Regions from separate parts of the Priestia sp. MDV22-iso46 genome, predicted to be linked through region 1. Evidence: riboswitches for the same ligand, from Rfam matches in the RefSeq annotation. Region 1 holds a riboswitch; each other region holds the start of a gene.
What was found. A riboswitch is a leader RNA that binds a small molecule or an ion and turns the genes downstream of it on or off. The one in region 1 is predicted to bind cyclic di-AMP.
Positions count from the first base shown of each region.

Region 2: linked by a shared signal. The riboswitch ahead of AC4NPH_RS16115 (potassium channel family protein) and the one ahead of AC4NPH_RS15170 (APC family permease) in region 1 are both predicted to bind cyclic di-AMP.
Region 3: linked by a shared signal. The riboswitch ahead of kdpF (K(+)-transporting ATPase subunit F) and the one ahead of AC4NPH_RS15170 (APC family permease) in region 1 are both predicted to bind cyclic di-AMP.

Region 1 covers NZ_JBZVWT010000002.1:637,436-643,786, reverse strand. The annotation lists gene AC4NPH_RS15185 (magnesium transporter CorA family protein) at 1-1,217, shown strand, start outside; partial or broken gene AC4NPH_RS15180 (glycosyltransferase) at 1,250-1,804, shown strand; gene AC4NPH_RS15175 (cation diffusion facilitator family transporter) at 1,843-2,820, opposite strand; gene AC4NPH_RS15170 (APC family permease) at 2,929-4,755, opposite strand; cyclic di-AMP (ydaO/yuaA leader) riboswitch at 4,918-5,059, opposite strand; gene AC4NPH_RS15165 (N-acetylmuramoyl-L-alanine amidase) at 5,251-6,285, opposite strand.
Region 2 covers NZ_JBZVWT010000002.1:815,028-821,378, reverse strand. The annotation lists gene AC4NPH_RS16135 (tetratricopeptide repeat protein) at 1-457, opposite strand, end outside; gene AC4NPH_RS16130 (YjcZ family sporulation protein) at 632-718, shown strand; gene AC4NPH_RS16125 (YjcZ family sporulation protein) at 907-987, opposite strand; partial or broken gene AC4NPH_RS16120 (TrkH family potassium uptake protein) at 1,310-2,628, opposite strand; gene AC4NPH_RS16115 (potassium channel family protein) at 2,632-3,291, opposite strand; cyclic di-AMP (ydaO/yuaA leader) riboswitch at 3,416-3,560, opposite strand; gene AC4NPH_RS16110 (carboxymuconolactone decarboxylase family protein) at 3,676-4,134, opposite strand; gene AC4NPH_RS16105 (Lrp/AsnC family transcriptional regulator) at 4,255-4,710, shown strand; gene AC4NPH_RS16100 (hypothetical protein) at 4,718-4,849, opposite strand; gene AC4NPH_RS16095 (peptidyl-prolyl cis-trans isomerase) at 5,159-6,061, opposite strand; gene AC4NPH_RS16090 (S1C family serine protease) at 6,058-6,351, opposite strand, start outside.
Region 3 covers NZ_JBZVWT010000003.1:580,866-587,216, reverse strand. The annotation lists gene kdpDN (KdpD-like non-kinase potassium sensor) at 1-68, opposite strand, end outside; gene kdpC (potassium-transporting ATPase subunit KdpC) at 122-688, opposite strand; gene kdpB (potassium-transporting ATPase subunit KdpB) at 702-2,777, opposite strand; gene kdpA (potassium-transporting ATPase subunit KdpA) at 2,799-4,460, opposite strand; gene kdpF (K(+)-transporting ATPase subunit F) at 4,485-4,565, opposite strand; cyclic di-AMP (ydaO/yuaA leader) riboswitch at 4,944-5,084, opposite strand; gene AC4NPH_RS20520 (hypothetical protein) at 5,100-5,237, opposite strand; cyclic di-AMP (ydaO/yuaA leader) riboswitch at 5,310-5,452, opposite strand; gene murG (undecaprenyldiphospho-muramoylpentapeptide beta-N-acetylglucosaminyltransferase) at 5,874-6,351, opposite strand, start outside.

The DNA.
Region 1 (6,351 bases):
TTCCTTACATTGAATGCATTCTATTCCCTGACTCGTGCGAAAAAGAAGGGTTGCTTAGATTTTCAAAAAAAATAGACCATACCATTACTTTACACACTTCCTCCACCACCGTGTCTAGCAACGTGCTGTCTGTGGATGTTTTTTTATGTCCTTTTGAAATTGGCGTCATGACCATTCGCACTGAGATGAGCCATAATCATTACACCTATGATGATATTTTAGAGTTCATGAATCATTTTCGTGTATTAGAACCGAAGCTTGCTGAAGAGCATGGATCCACCATTACCTATGAACATCATCGCTATAGCAAAGTGCAAGATTATATTTTTTCACAGCTCGCGCCATTTTTGAACGAACACATCAAGAAAGAAGCCACACGTGAACAGCACGTTGGGAGCCTTCCTTATTTTATCGATGAACGGATGTTTGTGTTAAGTTATGTAACGGTAAATCAAGAGCAAGAGATTAATTCCACAACTTTATTTCGTACTGGACAGCTAAATAGCTATACGCCTGGCGGGAAAGCGTTTATTTCTGCACACAATCATGAGTATATTAAAACGTATAATACTAAACATGTGTATTCCAGATGGGCTCCTGAAACCTATTACGTCATAACAGACCATGTGTTTTCGTGTATTTCTAAATCGACAGACTCTAAAACGGATCAGCTTTTGATGAATCATCTATTTGGCCAGCATTACTATAATTTATTTTTACATTTTTTCTATAAAATCGTGTTGCTAAAACTATCTTATGAATATTCTCAGCTCACGTTTCATAAAAATTCAGAGGGCATTGAACGACTAATCCGCTCTATTACCGTGTTTTCAGGTAAATATTTGTTTTTAGAAATTAGCTCTCGCACAGAAGGTCAAGAGTTTTCTGAGCTCTTTAAAAAAATCTTTCATATCAATTCTCTTTATCAAGAAGTCAAAGAAACCCTTGGTACTTTGTACCAAAATCAAGAGAAAATCGCAGCCAAGCGTCACAATTACTTATTATTAATTTTAACGATTTACACGGTTCTTTCCGGTATTTACGGAATGAATTTAGTTATTAGCAAACTAAAGGGAAACATCCATTGGGATAGTATGAAGCAGTTTTCTATCTTTGAATATATCGCTTTAATAGTAGCTCTATCAGGAATTCTGATCAGCATTAGTCTCGGAGTGAGTTCCCTATGGAATTTATTAAAAGATCGGTTTAAAACATAAAAGCTGTTCGCATACGTATGGATGCAAACAGCTTTTTAAATTATATGTCCGATATCGAAATCCCTAAAGACACGGGAGATTTTCGTATTATCGACCGAAAAGTAGCGGATGTATTCAAAAAAATGACTGAACGCAATCGTTTTGTACGAGGAATGATGTCTTGGATTGGCTTCAGGCAAACATATGTAGAATATGAGCGCGATGAACGCTTTGCTGGTGAAACAAAATATCCTTTAAAAAAGATGATCAAGTTTGCTTCAGATGGAATTATTGGGTTTTCAACGAAGTTTTTGCGTTTAGTAATGATTATTGGCTGGTTATCGGTTTTTGTATCACTTTTAGTTTTAAGTTATTCGATTGTTGTTTGGCTGATAGGTAAAAACATTCAGCCTGGCTGGACTTCTATTATGGTAGCTATCACCTTCTTTAGCGGTATTCAGCTACTTGGCTTAGGACTAGTCGGACAATACATCGCAAGAATTTACGATGAAAGTAAAAATAGACCTATTTACGTTGTACGTGAAACCATTAACTTCTCGAAAGCTTCAACAGATTCTCCAAACGTACGTGAAAAAGTATATAGCTAAAAAAACAAGGAAGAAAACAGCTGTTTTCTTCCTTGTTTTTATTCTTTTTGAAGCTGTAAATCACTTGGCACCCAGTCCGGAATTCCATCATCTTCATCAAATTCAATAATGACATCCGTTACTCCTTTTTCCTGTAAAATACGATTTTCCAGACGATCTTTAATATCATCAGCTTCTGCCACTGTTAAAACAGGATCAATTTCTACTTTTAATTCAACGTGAAGCTCTTCTCCTTCTTTCATCACCATTAACGTTTGAATATCACGCACTTGTACATCTTGCATGACAATCGCGCCAATTTTCATTTCCATTTCTTTATCCGCTTCGCCAAGCGCTCCAGCAGCATTATCTAAAAAGACTCGTCCTACTACAAAAAACATCATAAGACCAATTAAAATAGAAGCAATTCCTTCAGCTTGATGAAAAGGCGTAAATCGCGAAATAAAAACGGCGATTAAAGCCAATACGCCTCCTCCAGTAGCTACCAGATCTTCCATAAAAACAAGTTTAGTTGCTGGCTTGGCTTTCTTTAAATGAACAAAGCTTTGCGCAAAAACATTTGTTTCTGCAGGGTTTATCCCCACATCGTGCAAAATTTCTTTCATTGCCTTAAATAGAACAAACATTTCAAGTAACACCGAGATGCCAAGTACTGCAATATTTAAAATAAAGCCTGAAGACTTCGTCGGATGAAGAATGTGGTGATATCCTTCTTTAATCGTTTCAAACGCCATAATTCCTACTACAAGAACCGCTCCTAATAGAACAAGATTAACCAATCGGCCAAATCCGTTTGGAAATCGTTTGGTCGGGGCTTTTTTACTTAATGCCGAACCTATAAAAACAAAAAACTGATTTGCTGCATCCCCTAAGCTGTGCATCGTTTCAGCAAACATCGCTACATTCCCTGTTAAAGCGAAAGCAATCCCTTTAATAATGGAAATAATAGTATTCACTATAGCGGCCATCATGGCCGATTTATTTCCTTTTCGCAATAACTTAATTAATTCACTCATACAATCCCTCCGTTTGCGCCTTTATGAGATTCGATTACGGTTAGTGTATGTGAATTTAAAAATTAAAAACCTCCAACATACAAGTTGGAGGTTTTTAGTCATGTTTCATTATTTTTTAAAACGGTATGGTACAGTTGTAACGATTACGTTTTTACGGTAAAGCAAATGTGCTTTTAACAGCAGACTGGACTGATTGTGAAGGATATTTTGCCAGCTTTTTTTCGTAATGAATTGTGGAATAACGACCGTAATAGCCATATTGTTTTCCCGCGCTTTTTCCTCGGCCATATCAATGAATCGAAACAGCGGCCGCACTAAGCTGCGGTATTGAGAATGAAACGTAACAATACGAATATCAGGCTGCCACTTCTCCCACTTCTCTTCCATTCTCTTTTCGCTTTCTCGATCAAAGGCCACATGCACTGCAATAACGGTATCGCCAATCGTTCTTGCATAATTTAATGAATTTTCTACTACCTTTGTCATTCCTGCTACAGGAACAATGACCACACTTCCTTCAAGCTTTCCAATCTTTTCTCCTTGCTTAATGCGAAGCTGCTCTCCTACCGCTTCATAATGCGTATGAATGCGATGAAAAATATAGACAATAACCGGTAAGAAAATGAGCACGGACCATACTTGTGAAAACTTCGTTGTAAACAAAATGATTAGCACAGTTAAGGTAATAAGCGCACCAATTAAGTTAATGGTTAGCTTTCCTTGCCAGCCGGCCGGCTTTTCTCTAAGCCATTTGACAATCATGCCTGTTTGAGAAAGCGTGAATGGAATGAACACTCCAACTGCATAAAGAGGGATTAATTGTTCAGTCGCTCCTTTAAAAGCTACAATTAAGACAATAGAAGCAATTCCAAGGGTCACAATTCCATTTGAATAGCCTAGTCGATCGCCACGAATTTGAAACATTCTTGGCATGTATTTATCAGACGATAAGTTGACAGCCAGCAAAGGGAAAGCTGAAAAGCCCGTATTCGCTGCTAGCACTAGAATTAGAGCTGTTGTGCCTTGAATAAAATAATAAAATCCATTTCGTCCAAACACACTCGATGCAATTTGTGATACAACCGTTTCATCTGCTTTTGGAGAAATGCCAAGCCAATAAGCTAAAAACGTGATGCCCGAAAATAAAACGGCTAAAATACCGCCCATCAGCATTAATGTATGAACAGCATTTTTTGCACCTGGCTCTTTAAAGTTAGGCACTGCATTTGAAATAGCTTCTACACCTGTCAATGCCGAACAGCCTGACGAAAAAGCTTTTAATAATAAAAACAAACTAATACCTGGCACTACTGTACCGAGAGATGGATGAAGCTCAGGTGAAACTTGACCTGTCGCTATTTTAAACAAGCCTACCGCTATTAACAAAATAAGAGCAATAACAAATAAATAAACCGGATAAGCTAATACAGAAGCGGATTCTGTTACACCACGTAAATTTAAAACGGTAATAAAAATCACCAGCAAACACGCAATTACTACATTGTAATGATGCAGCGTTGGAAAAGCCGAAGTTAAAGCATCGGTTCCTGCTGAAACACTCACGGCAACTGTTAAAATATAATCTACTAACAGTGACCCCCCAGCGATAAGCCCAGGATTTTCTCCTAAATTGGTTTTCGAAACAATATAAGCTCCTCCGCCTTGCGGATACGCATAAATAATTTGACGATATGAAAGAATTAAAGCCGTCAGGAGTACCAATACCCCAATCGCAATTGGAATCGAATACCAATAGGCAAGGACGCCGACTGTTGCAAGTACAATCAAAATTTGTTCTGTTCCATAAGCCACTGAAGATAAGGCATCTGAAGATAAAATAGCCAGTGCTTTAAGCTTACTAAGCTTTTGATCGCCTAACTCTTTTGTTTTAAGCGGCTTTCCAATCAATAATCTTTTGAGAACTGAATAGTTCACGCAATTTCCCTCCGATGATTGCCTAGCTACTATTTACTATTCATTGCTAAGCTCCGTTACAAGTTCACGAACAAGTGATATCATTCCTAAAAAATACCTTTTTATGTTAAAAAAGCGCACAAAAAAAACACTAAGGGTTCTCAGCGTTTTTACACAGCTTAAACCTCCTCTCCAAAACGCTTATGGGGTTAGCTGTCGGATTCGGGCTATGAGAGTAGCCCTACCTTTAAAAAAAGGATTCACCCCAAGTGACAATGCACAAATTTGGGTCCCCCACTTCTGACGAATTAAGCGATAACAGGTCAATATAATTTTCGGTTAAAGGGTATGATCGATAACATGTTTCTTTCATAACTATCCTTTGTTCTTAGATAATATACTCCCGTACAAATGGTTTGTAAAGCATTATTTTACGTAAACCATAAAATAGTACTTAAGGCGCTTTTAACAGAAAAACAAAAGGCCTTCTGCTCGCTTACAGAAGACCTTTTTGCTTTAACTTTTTGCTTTTAAAACGGCTGCTAGCTTGTTTTTCGTTTGAGGACCATAAATGCCATCTACATCATAAGGAAGATACACAAGCTGAAAACGTCTTACTGCATCTTTCGTTTGAACTCCATATATTCCGTCTACTGACCCTACTTTAAAATTAACTGCGTTTAATGCTCTTTGAAGCTGTTTCACGGCTTCTCCAGAATCACCTTGCTTTAAAATTCCATTGGGAAGTGGATATTGTTCAGCAGGTGGTGTTGGAGATGGGTTTGGTGAAGTCCCTGAAGGAATAACAATTGTTTTTCCAACCTGTAGTGTTAAAGGATCAGAAAGCCCTGTATTCGCTTCTTGAAGCGCTTGTACTGTTATATTGTACTTCTGTGCAATACTGTACAGCGTATCTCCTTGCTTGATCGTATACGTTTTTGTACCTGGTTCAGAAGGTGATGGATTTGGTGTTGGTGTTGGATTTGGGTTTGGAACTGCACGACGGGGTAAATTCAAATAGACGGCAATTCCTTTTGCATACGATTCACCCATGCTTTTTAAAAAAGCTTCGTTTTGGAGAAGTGCTGCATCGGTGCGGTTATCAATAAAAGCTATTTCAGTTAGTACTGCGGGCATATTTGTTAAGCGAAGCACCGCATAATTGGCTGACTTTCGACCGCGATTCGGATGATTATACGATAGCAGCGTTGGCTGTACTTGGCCGTGGACAATTGATTGAAACGTTTTACTGGCATTGCTAGCGCTTCTGTAAACATAATCTTCGTACCCTGTTCCTCCACCGGCATTTACGTGAATAGACATAAATGCATCTGCTCCCCACGAATTAGCTTGAGAAGCGCGCTGAGATAACGATAAAAAAGTATCTGTGGTACGAGTGGTTTTAATCGTAAAGTCACTGTAGGTGCTATTTAAATAGCTTATTAAATATTGTTGAATTTTTAAAACTAAGTTTTTTTCATACAGTCCATTCGCTCCAACTGCTCCTGCATCTGCCCCACCATGTCCTGCATCAAGATAGATTTTTTTCATATTACTTGTCCCTCCTTATTGTTAACATATGCACGGGGGCAAAAAGTGCTACGTATACTAGCCTAG
Region 2 (6,351 bases), 180 kb from region 1:
CCGCGTGAGTAGGATTGATTTCCCGGGCATAGACGATTTGTTCTTTCGCTTTTTCCATTTCTTTTAATTGAATATAGGTTTTGGCGAGTTCGAGCGGCAGCATAATCCCTTCAAAACCAAGATCTTGCGCCCGCTGCAAATAAGACAGCGATTTTTCGTAATTCCCTCCAAACATAAGCGGAGTTTCCCGGTATTTTATTCCTCGAACGAAGTGCGCCAAGCTTGAAGATGGATTTAATGTTAATGCCTGATGAAGAGCTCGGTCCATTTCTAAATTCAATACCATTTTTTCAAAAATAATTGATTCTTCGATTTGCTTTGCTAAACAAACTGCTAAGTAACAGTACAAATCAGATGCTTGAGGTTTTTTCTTCATTTCTTGTTGAATTTCGCGTTTGATCTCTTTCCACTTACCCTCTTCTAGCTGATTCATGACGTATTCTACATGTATTCCCACCACTTTGCCCTCCTTTTCCTCTTTATCATAAAGGATTTCTGCACAAATGAAAAAAGTAAGTGTTCTTCATTTTTCTCAAAAGATCGTTACCGTTAAAAAATAGGCAAATTTCTTAATCACTTAACCCAATTAGTACATAGGATATAGAGAATTTTATTAAAGGAGGTTACACATATGGGCGCAAAAGGCGGTTTTGGTTTTTCATTTATCGTTGTTTTATTTATTTTATTAGTAATCGTAGGGTGTTCTTGCTACTATTAATTCCTAAAGAGGATGAACATCATTCATCCTCTTACGACAAAAAAACCATGCTTTCGCATGGCTACATACCGATTAGATAAATGAGTAGAGGAACTCATTGTTCGGCAATATTGAAGAAATTTTTGGTTTTCACTTCCGCCTAGTATGCCCTTCTTGACAGGGGCTATGCGCAAATAAAGAACTAACATTTAAAAGCGAAAGCCAGACGCACCTACAATAACAAGTAAAACAAATAACACAACGATTAACGCAAAACTTTGTTTTTCCACGTATCATCCCTCACTTCCTGTTATCTGCTTTTAGTGTATGCAACAGCTTGGCAAAATGTTTAGGACAGGGGTGCGGATTTTTATGAGAAAAACCTTCAAATTTCGCTAAAAAAGTGAATCATATTTTTGTTTCTTTCGTTATATATAGTAAGAGATTTTTTACTATAAAAAAGGGGGACCTTTAATGCGCCGACATTCCAAATTGCCCATTGTTCTTGTCTTTGCCTTCTTTTTATTCATCGCAACTGTTTTGTGCGTAACCTCTTATATGTCTTGAATATATAAATAACATAAAAAACCGCCTCCTTGGAGGCGATTTTTCTTACCCTAGCATAATATCTTCGTTTGGATATCGTACAGCTTCTCTCTTCTGTTTTGATAATGAAAATGCAAGCGTTAATGGCCCCACTTTTCCTAAAAACATGATAAAGATAATAATCACGCGTCCAAAGTACGAAAGTTCAGGAGTGGCTCCCATCGATAAACCTACTGTTCCAAACGCAGAAACAACTTCAAACATAATTTTTACAAACGGCAGGTTTTCCGAAATATTTAACAGGAAAATGGCCCCAAACACAAACATAATTGAAATCATCGTGATGGCTAGTGCCTTAAACACGTGAAGGGGAAGGAGCCTTCTCTTTAGGAGCACAATATCTTCCCTGCTTCGTAAAAATGCCCATACTGAAAAAATAATTACCACAAACGTTGTTAGTTTGATACCGCCTCCCGTTGACGCACTTCCTGCACCAATAAACATTAATAAAACCATTAAAAACACCGTTGCGTCATGCAGGTGAGCTAAATCAATCGTATTAAATCCAGCGGTTCTTGTCGTTACTGCTTGAAAATAAGACGCCCATGCTTTGTCCCCTAATGATAAATTTCCAAGCGTATGTGAATTGCCGTACTCTAAGAAAAAAATAAAAAGCATTGCAGTCACGTTAATCGCAAACGTGCTGATAATCATAATTTTTGAATGCAGCGTTAGTTTTTTGTACGATTTTTTCACCCACATATCAGCAAGGACGGTAAACCCTAACCCGCCAATAATGAACAGAAAAGAAATTGTTATGTTAATAATAGGGTCTCCTACATACTGAACTAAGTTATCAGACAGCAGTCCAAACCCTGCGTTATTAAAAGCAGAAATCGAATGAAACAAGCTAAAGAACAATCCCTTAGACCATCCGAATTCCGGAACCCAGCGTATTGCTAAGAAGATAAGTGCAACAAACTCAATTAAAAATGAAAAGATAAACAGCCTTTTAACTAGCAGCACAACTCCGCCGGCGCTCGTCTGATTTAAGGCCTGCTGAACGAGCATACGCTCTTTAAATCCAATTTTTTACCTAGCATCATAAAAATCAACACGGCAAATGACATAATGCCAAGACCGCCTATTTGAATTAACAGCATAATGATCGTTTGACCGATGACGGTAAAACGTGTACCTGTATCTACGACGGCTAAGCCGGTCACTGTCATAGCGGAAGTAGATGTAAAAAGGGCGTCTACCCACCGGATTGGCTCAGTAGTAGAAAAAGGCATCATCAATAGAAAAGCACCAATAATAATTCCTCCTCCAAAAATAGAGACAAGCAGCTGCGGAGGGGTGAGTTTAATGATTTGTTTTTTCATGAGTTAAACTCCTTCTTCTTCAAAACGGTTCAAATCGCGATTATGTCCGATAACAATCAGCATATCTCCTTGTTCAATTATTTCATGTGCGGTAGGCGAAATAACCATTTCCCCGTCTTTTCGCTGAAAGCCGATAATATTGCAGCCGTACTTGGCACGAATGTTTAAATCAAACAGCGTTTTATTATGAAGTTTCTTAGAGGCGACAATTTCGACAATACTATAATCCTTTGACAGTTCAATGTAATCAATGATTTTTTCTGACACCACGTGATGAGCAATACGCTTAGCGATATCGCGCTCTGGATGAATAACTTTGTCCGCTCCTATTTTTTCGAGCACTTTTTGATGATACATATTCACTGCCTTTACCCATACTTGCTTAACGCCCATATCTTTTAAAAGCATGGTTGCGAGTACGCTTGCTTCGATATCATCTCCAAACGAAATAAGCGCATGATCAACATTGCGGATACCTAGCCCCTTTAAGCTAGCTTCATCAATCGCGTTTGCTTGCACAACATATGTAGCTGAGTTGCTAAATTTATTTACTACCTCTTGATTGCGGTCAATAGCGAGCACATCCACATCCAGATTAGCAAACTCTTCAACCAAACTGCCTCCAAAACGACCTAATCCCAATACAGCAAACTGTTTTTTCATAATGTATTTATTCCTTTCTTCAACTGCTGTGTGTTCTCTTAGCTTATACTTTTCCTAAAAAATTACATCCTTTTCTTAAAAAAAGCGCAAAAAAACACAGGAAGGCTCCTGTGTTTTCCCACACTCTTCCCCCTCAAAACGCTTGCGAAGTTAGCTGTCGGATTCGGGTTTTAAGAGTAACCCTACCTTTTTAAGGATTCACCCCGGAGCACAATATGTGCGTAAATAATGGGTCCTCCGCTCCGTAATGGATTAAGCGATTTTTATTCAAATGTCTATGATCTATTTTTTAGAATAATCGATTCGATTCATGATGCGTTTCACTTCACGAAAGCTATCTTACTCCTGTGGATTTTGTCTGTCAAGATATTTTTAGGGAAGATCTCACTTGCCCTGCAAGCTGCAAAAATCATATAAATCTAAACTGACAATCATTTTGTGAAATTGATCAAATAAATTAATAACAGCCAAAAGCTCTAACAGCTGCGTATCACTGTAAAATTTCTTTAATTGATTCATATCAGCATCCGTCAACTCCCTTGGACGCACCCGGTATACATCAATAAATCGAAACAGTAATTGATCTTTTTCTTCCAGCTCTTTTTCTCTTAACACTTTTTGATTAAGCGTCTCATCGCCTATATATGACATGCTCATACACGTCTCACAGCCGTTAACACCTGCTAGATAAAGCCTAATTTTTTCCTTAGTCTCTTTTTCTACTATATCGCTGTTCCAAAGCGTGTCGTAAAGCTCATCATACAATCTTTTTACATGCGGAATTAAATTCAATGCTTTTTCAAAATTTGTTCCCTCTTCGTTTGCTAACAAAACTCTTGCCATTTTTTACTCACTCCTTTTTAATTATTATAGTAAGAAAAATGGAAATTTCAGATTACATATAAAACATCTTATCTACTAATACTAATCAAATGAAACGTTAATGAGAAAGAAGGTTTTCAATTGAAAATTGACGAAATTGATTTATCGATTTTGCAGGCGCTGCAGCAAAACAGCCGCCTTTCCTTACGAGAGCTAGGAAAACAAATTAACCTGTCTCCTCCTTCGGTGGCAGAGCGAGTAAGGCAGCTAGAGAGCTTTGGCGTTATAAAAGGATATACGATCGATATTGATTATGAAAAGCTGCATTTGCCCGTGTCGTGTTTTATTGAAGTAACCATGAAAAACGGAGAGCACGAGCGTTTTAAACGATTTATTTCTCAGTATCCCTACGCTTTATTCTGTGAACGCATCGCCGGGCAAGCCTGCTTTATTACAAAGCTTCAGCTTCCTCACCTGCACGTACTCGAACAATTTATTAACGAAATTACACCTTATGCCAAAACGATTTCACACATCGCCCTTTCTCACGTGGAAATGGCTCCTGCATTATTGAGTCATTTAAAAGATGAAAAGTGATTGAAACCTAACGAAAGCGGTCCAATCTAAAAGCGAACAATGGGATCAATAAGCTCGTATGAATCACTTTTGACACCGCTGTTGATTTCCGTGCCAGGCTTCGCTTTCCGCAGGAGTCTTCGCCTTGCCCTCCAATCAACAGCTAGAACCAAATAAATAGATTAAACATACGTTCACCATACTAACGAAAAAATCCGAACGATTCATCGTTCGGATCTTCTTTCCATTAAACTACTTTTGTCCCAGCCTCTTTTATTCGTCCAACAGCATAAAAAATAACCCTCCAAAGCTGGAGGGTATAAATTTTCCGAATAATGAAAGTTTTACAACTTCATTTTATCAGGTGCCGACATTTCTGTCTACTTAAAAATGTAAAAGAGCTCTCTATTAATAGAAAGCTCTTTTACCTGCTTGTTTTTTGAAAACAATCAATCTATATAAAAGGGAACTACCTAAGGTTGAAAGTCACGTGGAACCTTGGTAGTTGATCCTGGATATACCGGTTGATATGATTCAAAACAAGTTCTTTCATCATTTCTTCTTTGACTTCTGATTCCGTTTTTTTATCTTTTTGTTTTAAAATAAGAATATAATAGACTTTACCCATTTTAATGGGCTCACTACTCTCTCCGATGTGCTGTTTTTTTAAAACATCTATAAAAGAGGGAGATAAACTTGAAAGCTTTAGATTATCAGCATTCTCTATTTTGCTCACTGTCTGGACATCAGCATATTTTTTTTGAACGTCCTGAAGCGATGTTCCCTTTTGCAGTTCAGCCGCAGCGGCAGCGGCATCATGTAAAGTCGAAAAAGCCAGCTGCGTAAAAGATACGCGCGTTAGATCGTTTTCAATACGTTTATAGTAAGCAGTTAGTTCATCAGACGTAATTTGTTTACGAAAATATTCTTCTAATTTAAACTGATTCGTTAGCTGGTTGGTTACATCACTGGAACGAATATTTAACACTTCATAACCTTGTTTTCTTGTATCCTCGTCATATGAGCGTTTAATTTGCTTCCACATATCCTCGACTTGTTTTTGTACTTTATCGCTTGTCTTTAGATGCGAAATTAAGATTTTTTGCATAACAAGCTGCCGCAATAACTCTTTGCGGTAGCTCGTATCATTTAGCGGAGCATCTGGATTTAAGAACCCTTCAACGGCTAAAAAACGGTTGAATTCAGCTCCTGTCACCTTGCCTCCCTCATACGCTGCCAGTTCTTTGGTAGAAGATAGCTGACTAATTTCTACAGAAGGAAACATCGTGTTTGAATGCTTCCCTTCGCAGCCGGTTAAAAATCCTAACGCTGTTAATACTGCTAGCAGCAGCTTTAACGGTGTTGAACTCATCCATTGTTATCCTGCTGCTCTGAAAGCTTCAGAGAAATAGTTTGTTTTTTTCCATTTCGATACACGTCTAATTTTACCGTGTCTCCTACTTTACGTTTTGTGTATAGATATTGACGTAAATCACTGGATGTTTTGACTTCATTTCCATCGATGGCAACAATCACGTCTTTTGATTGTAAACCTGCATCAGAAGCAGAAGAGAATGGTTCAACCGTCGTTACGACAACTCCTTCAGACGTATCGCTGGTTAGGCCTAGCTGGTTTTGTTTTGTTGCAGCTGAAAGCTGACC
Region 3 (6,351 bases), on a different contig from region 1:
TGAAGTTCACGCAATAGTTCTTCCGGAGTTTTTCTTCGAAAGTATGGATGAGCTTCTTTTTCTTTCATTGTTCAGGCCCCTTTATCACACTCGCTTCAATACATGAAGCGAGTGCATGTAATTAGCGCTCTCGTTGAACAGCTAAATTTAGCTCTACTACATTTACTCGTTTTGCACCAAAAGCTCCTTGCTGAGTATGTTCTTTGATCAGCTCTTTTAGCGTGTTGATGTTAATATGCGCTGCTTTTGCTACGCGCTCTACTTGTGCATATGCAGCTTGTGGCGTAATATCCGGATCGAGTCCAGAAGCCGAATTTGTGACGGCATCAATTGGAATTCCGCCTTTTGGTACCTCGTTTTCTTTTTTCCACGCCGCTACTGATCTTTCGATACGGTTCGTAAGATCTTTATTTGAAGGTGCTAAATTCAACGAGCCAGACCCTGCCCCGTTATAATCAATACTAGAGACTCTGCCATGAAAAAATGCATTGCTCGTAAACTGCTGCCCTATCAGCTTAGAACCGATAACTTGATGCTTGTTTGAATAGATTAAGCTGCCATTTGCTTTACTTGGAATAGCCGTCTGAGCAATGCCTGTCATCACAACAGGATAAATAAGACCACAAAGAATTATCATCATAATTGTTAAGCGAACAATAATGCTTCCCATTCGTTCTGTTTGTATCATCGTTTCTTCTCCTCTACATTACAAATGAAAGTAGTAAGTCAATCGCTTTAATCCCAATGAAGGGAACCAATACCCCACCTAATCCGTAAATGAACAAATTTTTTCGCAGCAGGGCGTTAGAACTCATCGGCTTATACGCAATTCCCTTCATGGCTAAGGGAATTAACAGCGGGATAATGACCGCATTAAAAATAAGCGCTGACAATACGGCAGATAGAGGTGAATTCAGCTTCATTACGTTAAGAGCCTCCATTTGCGGAATCGCCAAGGTAAACATGGCTGGAATAATAGCGAAATACTTAGCAATATCGTTTGCGATACTGAATGTAGTTAAGGCACCCCTTGTCATTAATAGCTGTTTTCCAATTGAAACGACTTCAATGATTTTAGTGGGATCAGAATCTAAGTCCACCATATTTGCTGCTTCTTTAGCAGCTGAGGTTCCGCTGTTCATTGCTAAGCCAACATCAGCTTGAGCAAGCGCAGGGGCATCGTTTGTCCCGTCACCTGTCATAGCAACTAGCTTTCCTTGCTGCTGTTCATATTTAATTACTTGAATCTTGTCTTCTGGCTTGCATTCCGCAATAAATTCATCTACTCCAGCTTCTTTTGCAATGGTTGCAGCGGTTAACGGATTATCTCCTGTACACATAACCGTTTTAATACCCATTCTACGAAGTTCATCAAAGCGTTCTTTCATTCCTGGTTTTACCGTGTCTTTTAAATAAATTAAGCCATAGATTTTATCATCATCGGCGACGGCAAGCGGCGTGCCACCAGCTCCTGCAATTTCGTTTGCTTTTTGCTGCAAATCAGAGGGAACCTTCCCGCCCTTTGACTCTACCCATGCCGTGACGGCGTCCACTGCTCCTTTTCGTACAGATACATTCTCTAAGTCAATACCGCTCATTCGCGTTTCAGCTTTGAATTCTACAAATGTTCCCTGCGTTTTTCTAAGATCTTCTACTCCCATACGGTTTTGAATAAAATCAACAACTGAGCGCCCTTCTGGCGTTTCGTCGTAAAGAGAAGAAACAAACGCCCATTTGTAAAGTTCACGTTCGTCTATGCCTTCTACAGTCGTTAATTGATGAGCCATTCGGTTTCCAAACGTAATGGTGCCGGTTTTATCTAAAATAATTGTATTGATGTCACCAGCTGCTTCTACTGCTTTTCCTGACATGGCGATCACGTTAAACTGAGTAACTCGGTCCATCCCAGCAATTCCAATGGCCGATAATAATCCTCCAATTGTCGTAGGAATGAGGCAGACGAGCAGTGAAATTAAAATAGCCGTGTCGAGCTGAAAATGTAAGTAATTTGTAAATACAGGAAGCGTCACAACAACTAGTAAGAAAATAATCGTCAGACTTGTTAAAACCGTGTTTAGCGCAATTTCATTTGGCGTTTTTTGACGCTCTGCTCCTTCAACAAGCGAAATCATTTTATCTAAAAATGATTCACCTTGCTCACACGTAATTTTAACTGTAATTTCATCGCTGACAACTCTTGTACCTCCCGTTACAGAGTTAAAATCTCCCCCTGCTTCTTTCATAACAGGTGCCGATTCACCCGTAATAGCCGATTCATCAACAGACGCCAGTCCTTTAATGATTTCTCCATCTCCAGGAATCATCTCGCCTTGTGAAACGACGACGATGTCTCCTTTTTTTAGTTGCGATGCCGAAACTTGTATCATTTGCCCGTTTTGAAGTTTATTAGCTGTAATGTCACCTTTCGATTGCTTTAATGAGTTTGCCTGCGCTTTTCCTCGTCCTTCTGCTAATGCCTCTGCAAAATTAGCAAAAACAATTGTGAAAAATAAAATGAGGGATGCGGCAATATTAAAGCCTGCGCTTACTGCACTTTCTCTGAAAAGGTCTGGAACAACAGCTAAAAAAAGCGTAATAACAAACCCGATTTCTACTACGAACATGATAGGGTTTTTTATCATCGTTCTTGGACTTAGCTTGATAAAAGCCTGCTTTACTGATTGAATAAAAATCGATGAAGTTTGTTTATCTACAGAACCTTGAATGTGACTGTTACGATCTAATTCAAGATTATTCATAAAATTCCGTTTATTCATTATAATCCTCCGCTTTCTTGATTACAGTGTCAAATACTCAGCAACCGGCCCAAGTACAAGCACCGGGAAAAACGTAAGTGCCCCTACAATAACGGTAGTTCCAATTAAAATGCCGCTAAATAAAGACGTATCCGTTTTAAATGTCCCAGGTGTTTCAGGAACAAGCTGCTTAGATGCTAGTGAGCTCGATACCGCCAGCATCGTAATTAGTCCGAAGTAGCGTCCAATATACATAACAATTCCCGTAGAAATGTTCCAAAACGGAGTTGCGTCACCGAGTCCTTCAAAACCGGATCCATTGTTTGCTGCTGACGACGTAAATTCATACAGTGCCTGGCTTAACCCGTGAAAGCCGGGGTTTGATATACCTTCCATTCCTAAATGAGTAGTGAGCGCTACGGCGGTTCCCCCTAAAATTAGCAGCGGCTGCAGAATAAGCGTCACGGCAATGAGCTTCATTTCTTTTCCTTCAATTTTTTTACCTACGTATTCCGGGGTTCTTCCAACCATTAAACCTGATAAAAATACGGCGATGATGACGTACATCATGACATTCATAAATCCTGCTCCGACACCGCCAAATACGGTATTTAACATCATATTTCCAAGTGTCAATAACCCGGTAAGAGGCGTAAGGGTATCGTGCATGGCATTGACTGCGCCTGTTTCACTTGCTGTCGTCACGATGGCGTACAGAGTTGACATACCGACACCAAAACGAACTTCTTTCCCTTCCATATAACCGCTCGCTTCATTCAAATGAAAAGCATCAAGTCTAGGGTTGCCACCCCACTCTGTTACAAACGCTGTACTTAAGATAACAATAAAGAGCATACTCATCGATATAAACAAGATGCGACCTTGTTTACGCTGTCCGATCATTTTTCCGTACGTAAAAGGAAGTGCGGTTGGCAACAAAAGCATAAGGACGATTTGTAATACATTGCTCCACGCATTAGGATTTTCAAATGGATGAGCTGAATTGACACCAAAAAATCCCCCTCCGTTGTTGCCTAGCTCTTTGATTGAAAGAAAAGAAGCAACTGGTCCCCTTGCTATTTGCTGGGATGCCCCTTCTAATGTATGGGCAGTCACCGTTCCGCTTAACGTTTGAGGAACACCTAAAAACGCAAATAAAATGCCTGTTATAAAAGCAATAGGAAGTAAAACATGCGTGATTGATTTCACAAAATCAACAAAAAAGTTTCCCATTTCCTTCCCTGCCAACCCACGAATAAAAGCGATTGCTACTGCAAGGGCTGTTGCTGGTGCAGCAAACATCATAAATACAACGGCGGCCATCTGCGAGAAATAAGACAAACCTGATTCACCGCTGTAGTGCTGCAAGTTCGTATTTGTCATAAAACTAATGGCCGTGTTAAAAGCAAGGGCCGGATCCATTCCTTTGATGTGGCTTGGGTTAAGCGGCAGTACCTCTTGAAACCGGAAGATAAGATACACCACAAAAATCATAAACGTATTCGCCAAAACGAGAGCAAGTGCATATTGCTTCCACGTCTGATTATGCCCTTTAATTCCTGCCGCTTTAAACATCACCGATTCTATCTTCCCTACCAAGCTAGTGTTTTTATCGTTTGAAAACACATTCGCTATATAAATACCTACGGGCTTTGCAATAAGCGCTACAAAAACAAGCAGCAGCGCAACTGATAGTAGAAAAATTCCTACGTTTTATTCCTCCGCTTATTAAAATTGTTCTGGATTTAACAGTACATATACTAAATAAATTAAAACGAGAACTGAAATACCTAACAAAATGAACGACATGTTCACTTCTCCTCTCTTTCGTCTACTACATGAGACGACCAGCAAATAATTCCGTACATAGCAGCTGTTAATATGGCAAGCGTTCCAAGCATGATTATATCCAAGTTGCTCCCTCCTAACTGTTTCTTACCACCCATGATTAAGCGTAGTGACTGTTTCTGTGCGTAAAGCATCACGCCCAAGTGAGCTAGCTGCGAAAGGTTATCTTTGATTGTTTAATCCTCACGTATTGTTGCTCTCGTTTTAAAAGCCCTACTATATCCTCTTTACGGTGCAGACATAACCTGCTCTCCTATTTTCCCCATTAAAAAAACCGCAGAAGAGAGTTCTCTTCCGCGGTTTAATGCACGACAAATAAGCCGTGATCGACACGAATTTTTTTACTCCCAAAACGCTTACGGAGTTAGCTGTCGGATTCGGGTTATGGAAGTAACCCTACTCAGTTAAGAGATTCACCCCTAGTACATACGTACAAAATATTGGGTCCCCCGCTCATAATTGATTAAGCGTATATTTGTTATTTAATTTTTAGACTTAATTATGGTTTTTCCTGCTGCGTTTAAAACTTTGATTAGCTAACGTAGACAAATAGCGGTTTGCTAGATCAAAAGATTGCTGGTCGCACATTGCTCGGTATTCAATCAATTGAATCATTTGCTTAGATAAATGCATCTTGACGCTCCTTTCACCTATATTTTGAAAGGAGCGTACTATCCGCTGTTATAGAAAACGACCACGATTACACCATCCTCTCTCTTAACGCTTACGAAGTTAGCTGACGGGTTCGGGTCAAGAAAGTAACCCTACTCAATTAAGAGATTCACCCCTGATAATTGGGTCCTCCGCTCTTTCCTTCTCTTTCAGAAAAGACTCAGCGTTTCACAGTGGAACGTTTCATGAGAGTAATCTTACTCCTGTTAAAATTTACTGTCAACAACATTTTTTGAAATTTTAAAAGCTTTATTTTTCTATGTATATTCATTATTTTAAAATAATAGATTCGAAGAAAAAAAGGTTGTGACTGAATGTAGCCCATCTAAAGATGAACAAATGGGATACATGAGCTGAACCGCTTGTGACACCGCAGTTGATTTCTGTGCAAGACTTCGCTTTCCGCGGGCGGCCGCTGAGCCTCCTCGTCGCTTTTCCCGCAGGAGGCTTCTTCTTGCCCTCCAATCAACTGCTAGAAGGATCTGAACAGGTGAAACCTACGTTCACTTTAACAAAAAAAACGAACCACTAATCAAACACCTTGATCAATGGTTCGTTTTTCACTTCGGCTAAAGTACGTTTGTCCCAGCCTTTTTTTTAGCTCATTTTCTCAATTTCATTTACAAGAATTGAAATGGCATCCGTTTTTGTTGCTTCACGCATTGTACGCTTCATCGTACTTGCCTGCTGCTGAAGCTCATTTACTTCACGCAAAAACACTTCTTTTGTTAACTGTTCTTCTTCCACAACCATACAGTAGCCTTTTTTCTTAAAGGACTGTGCATTTAAAATTTGATCTCCGCGGCTTTGTGCTTTTGACAAAGGAATAATCATCATCGGTTTATGAAGGGCTAAAAACTCAAAGATAGCATTTGATCCGCCGCGTGTAATCACATAATCAGTGGCCGCTAGAACATCTGGAAGCTGTTCATTTACATATTCTAACTGACGGTAGCCCGACTCTTTTTCAAGGCTTGTATCAACATTGCCTTTTCCGCACAGATGTACAATTTGAAATTTCTTTTGCAGTTCAGGCAAGGACTCTCGAACAATTTCATTGATGCGACGTGCTCCT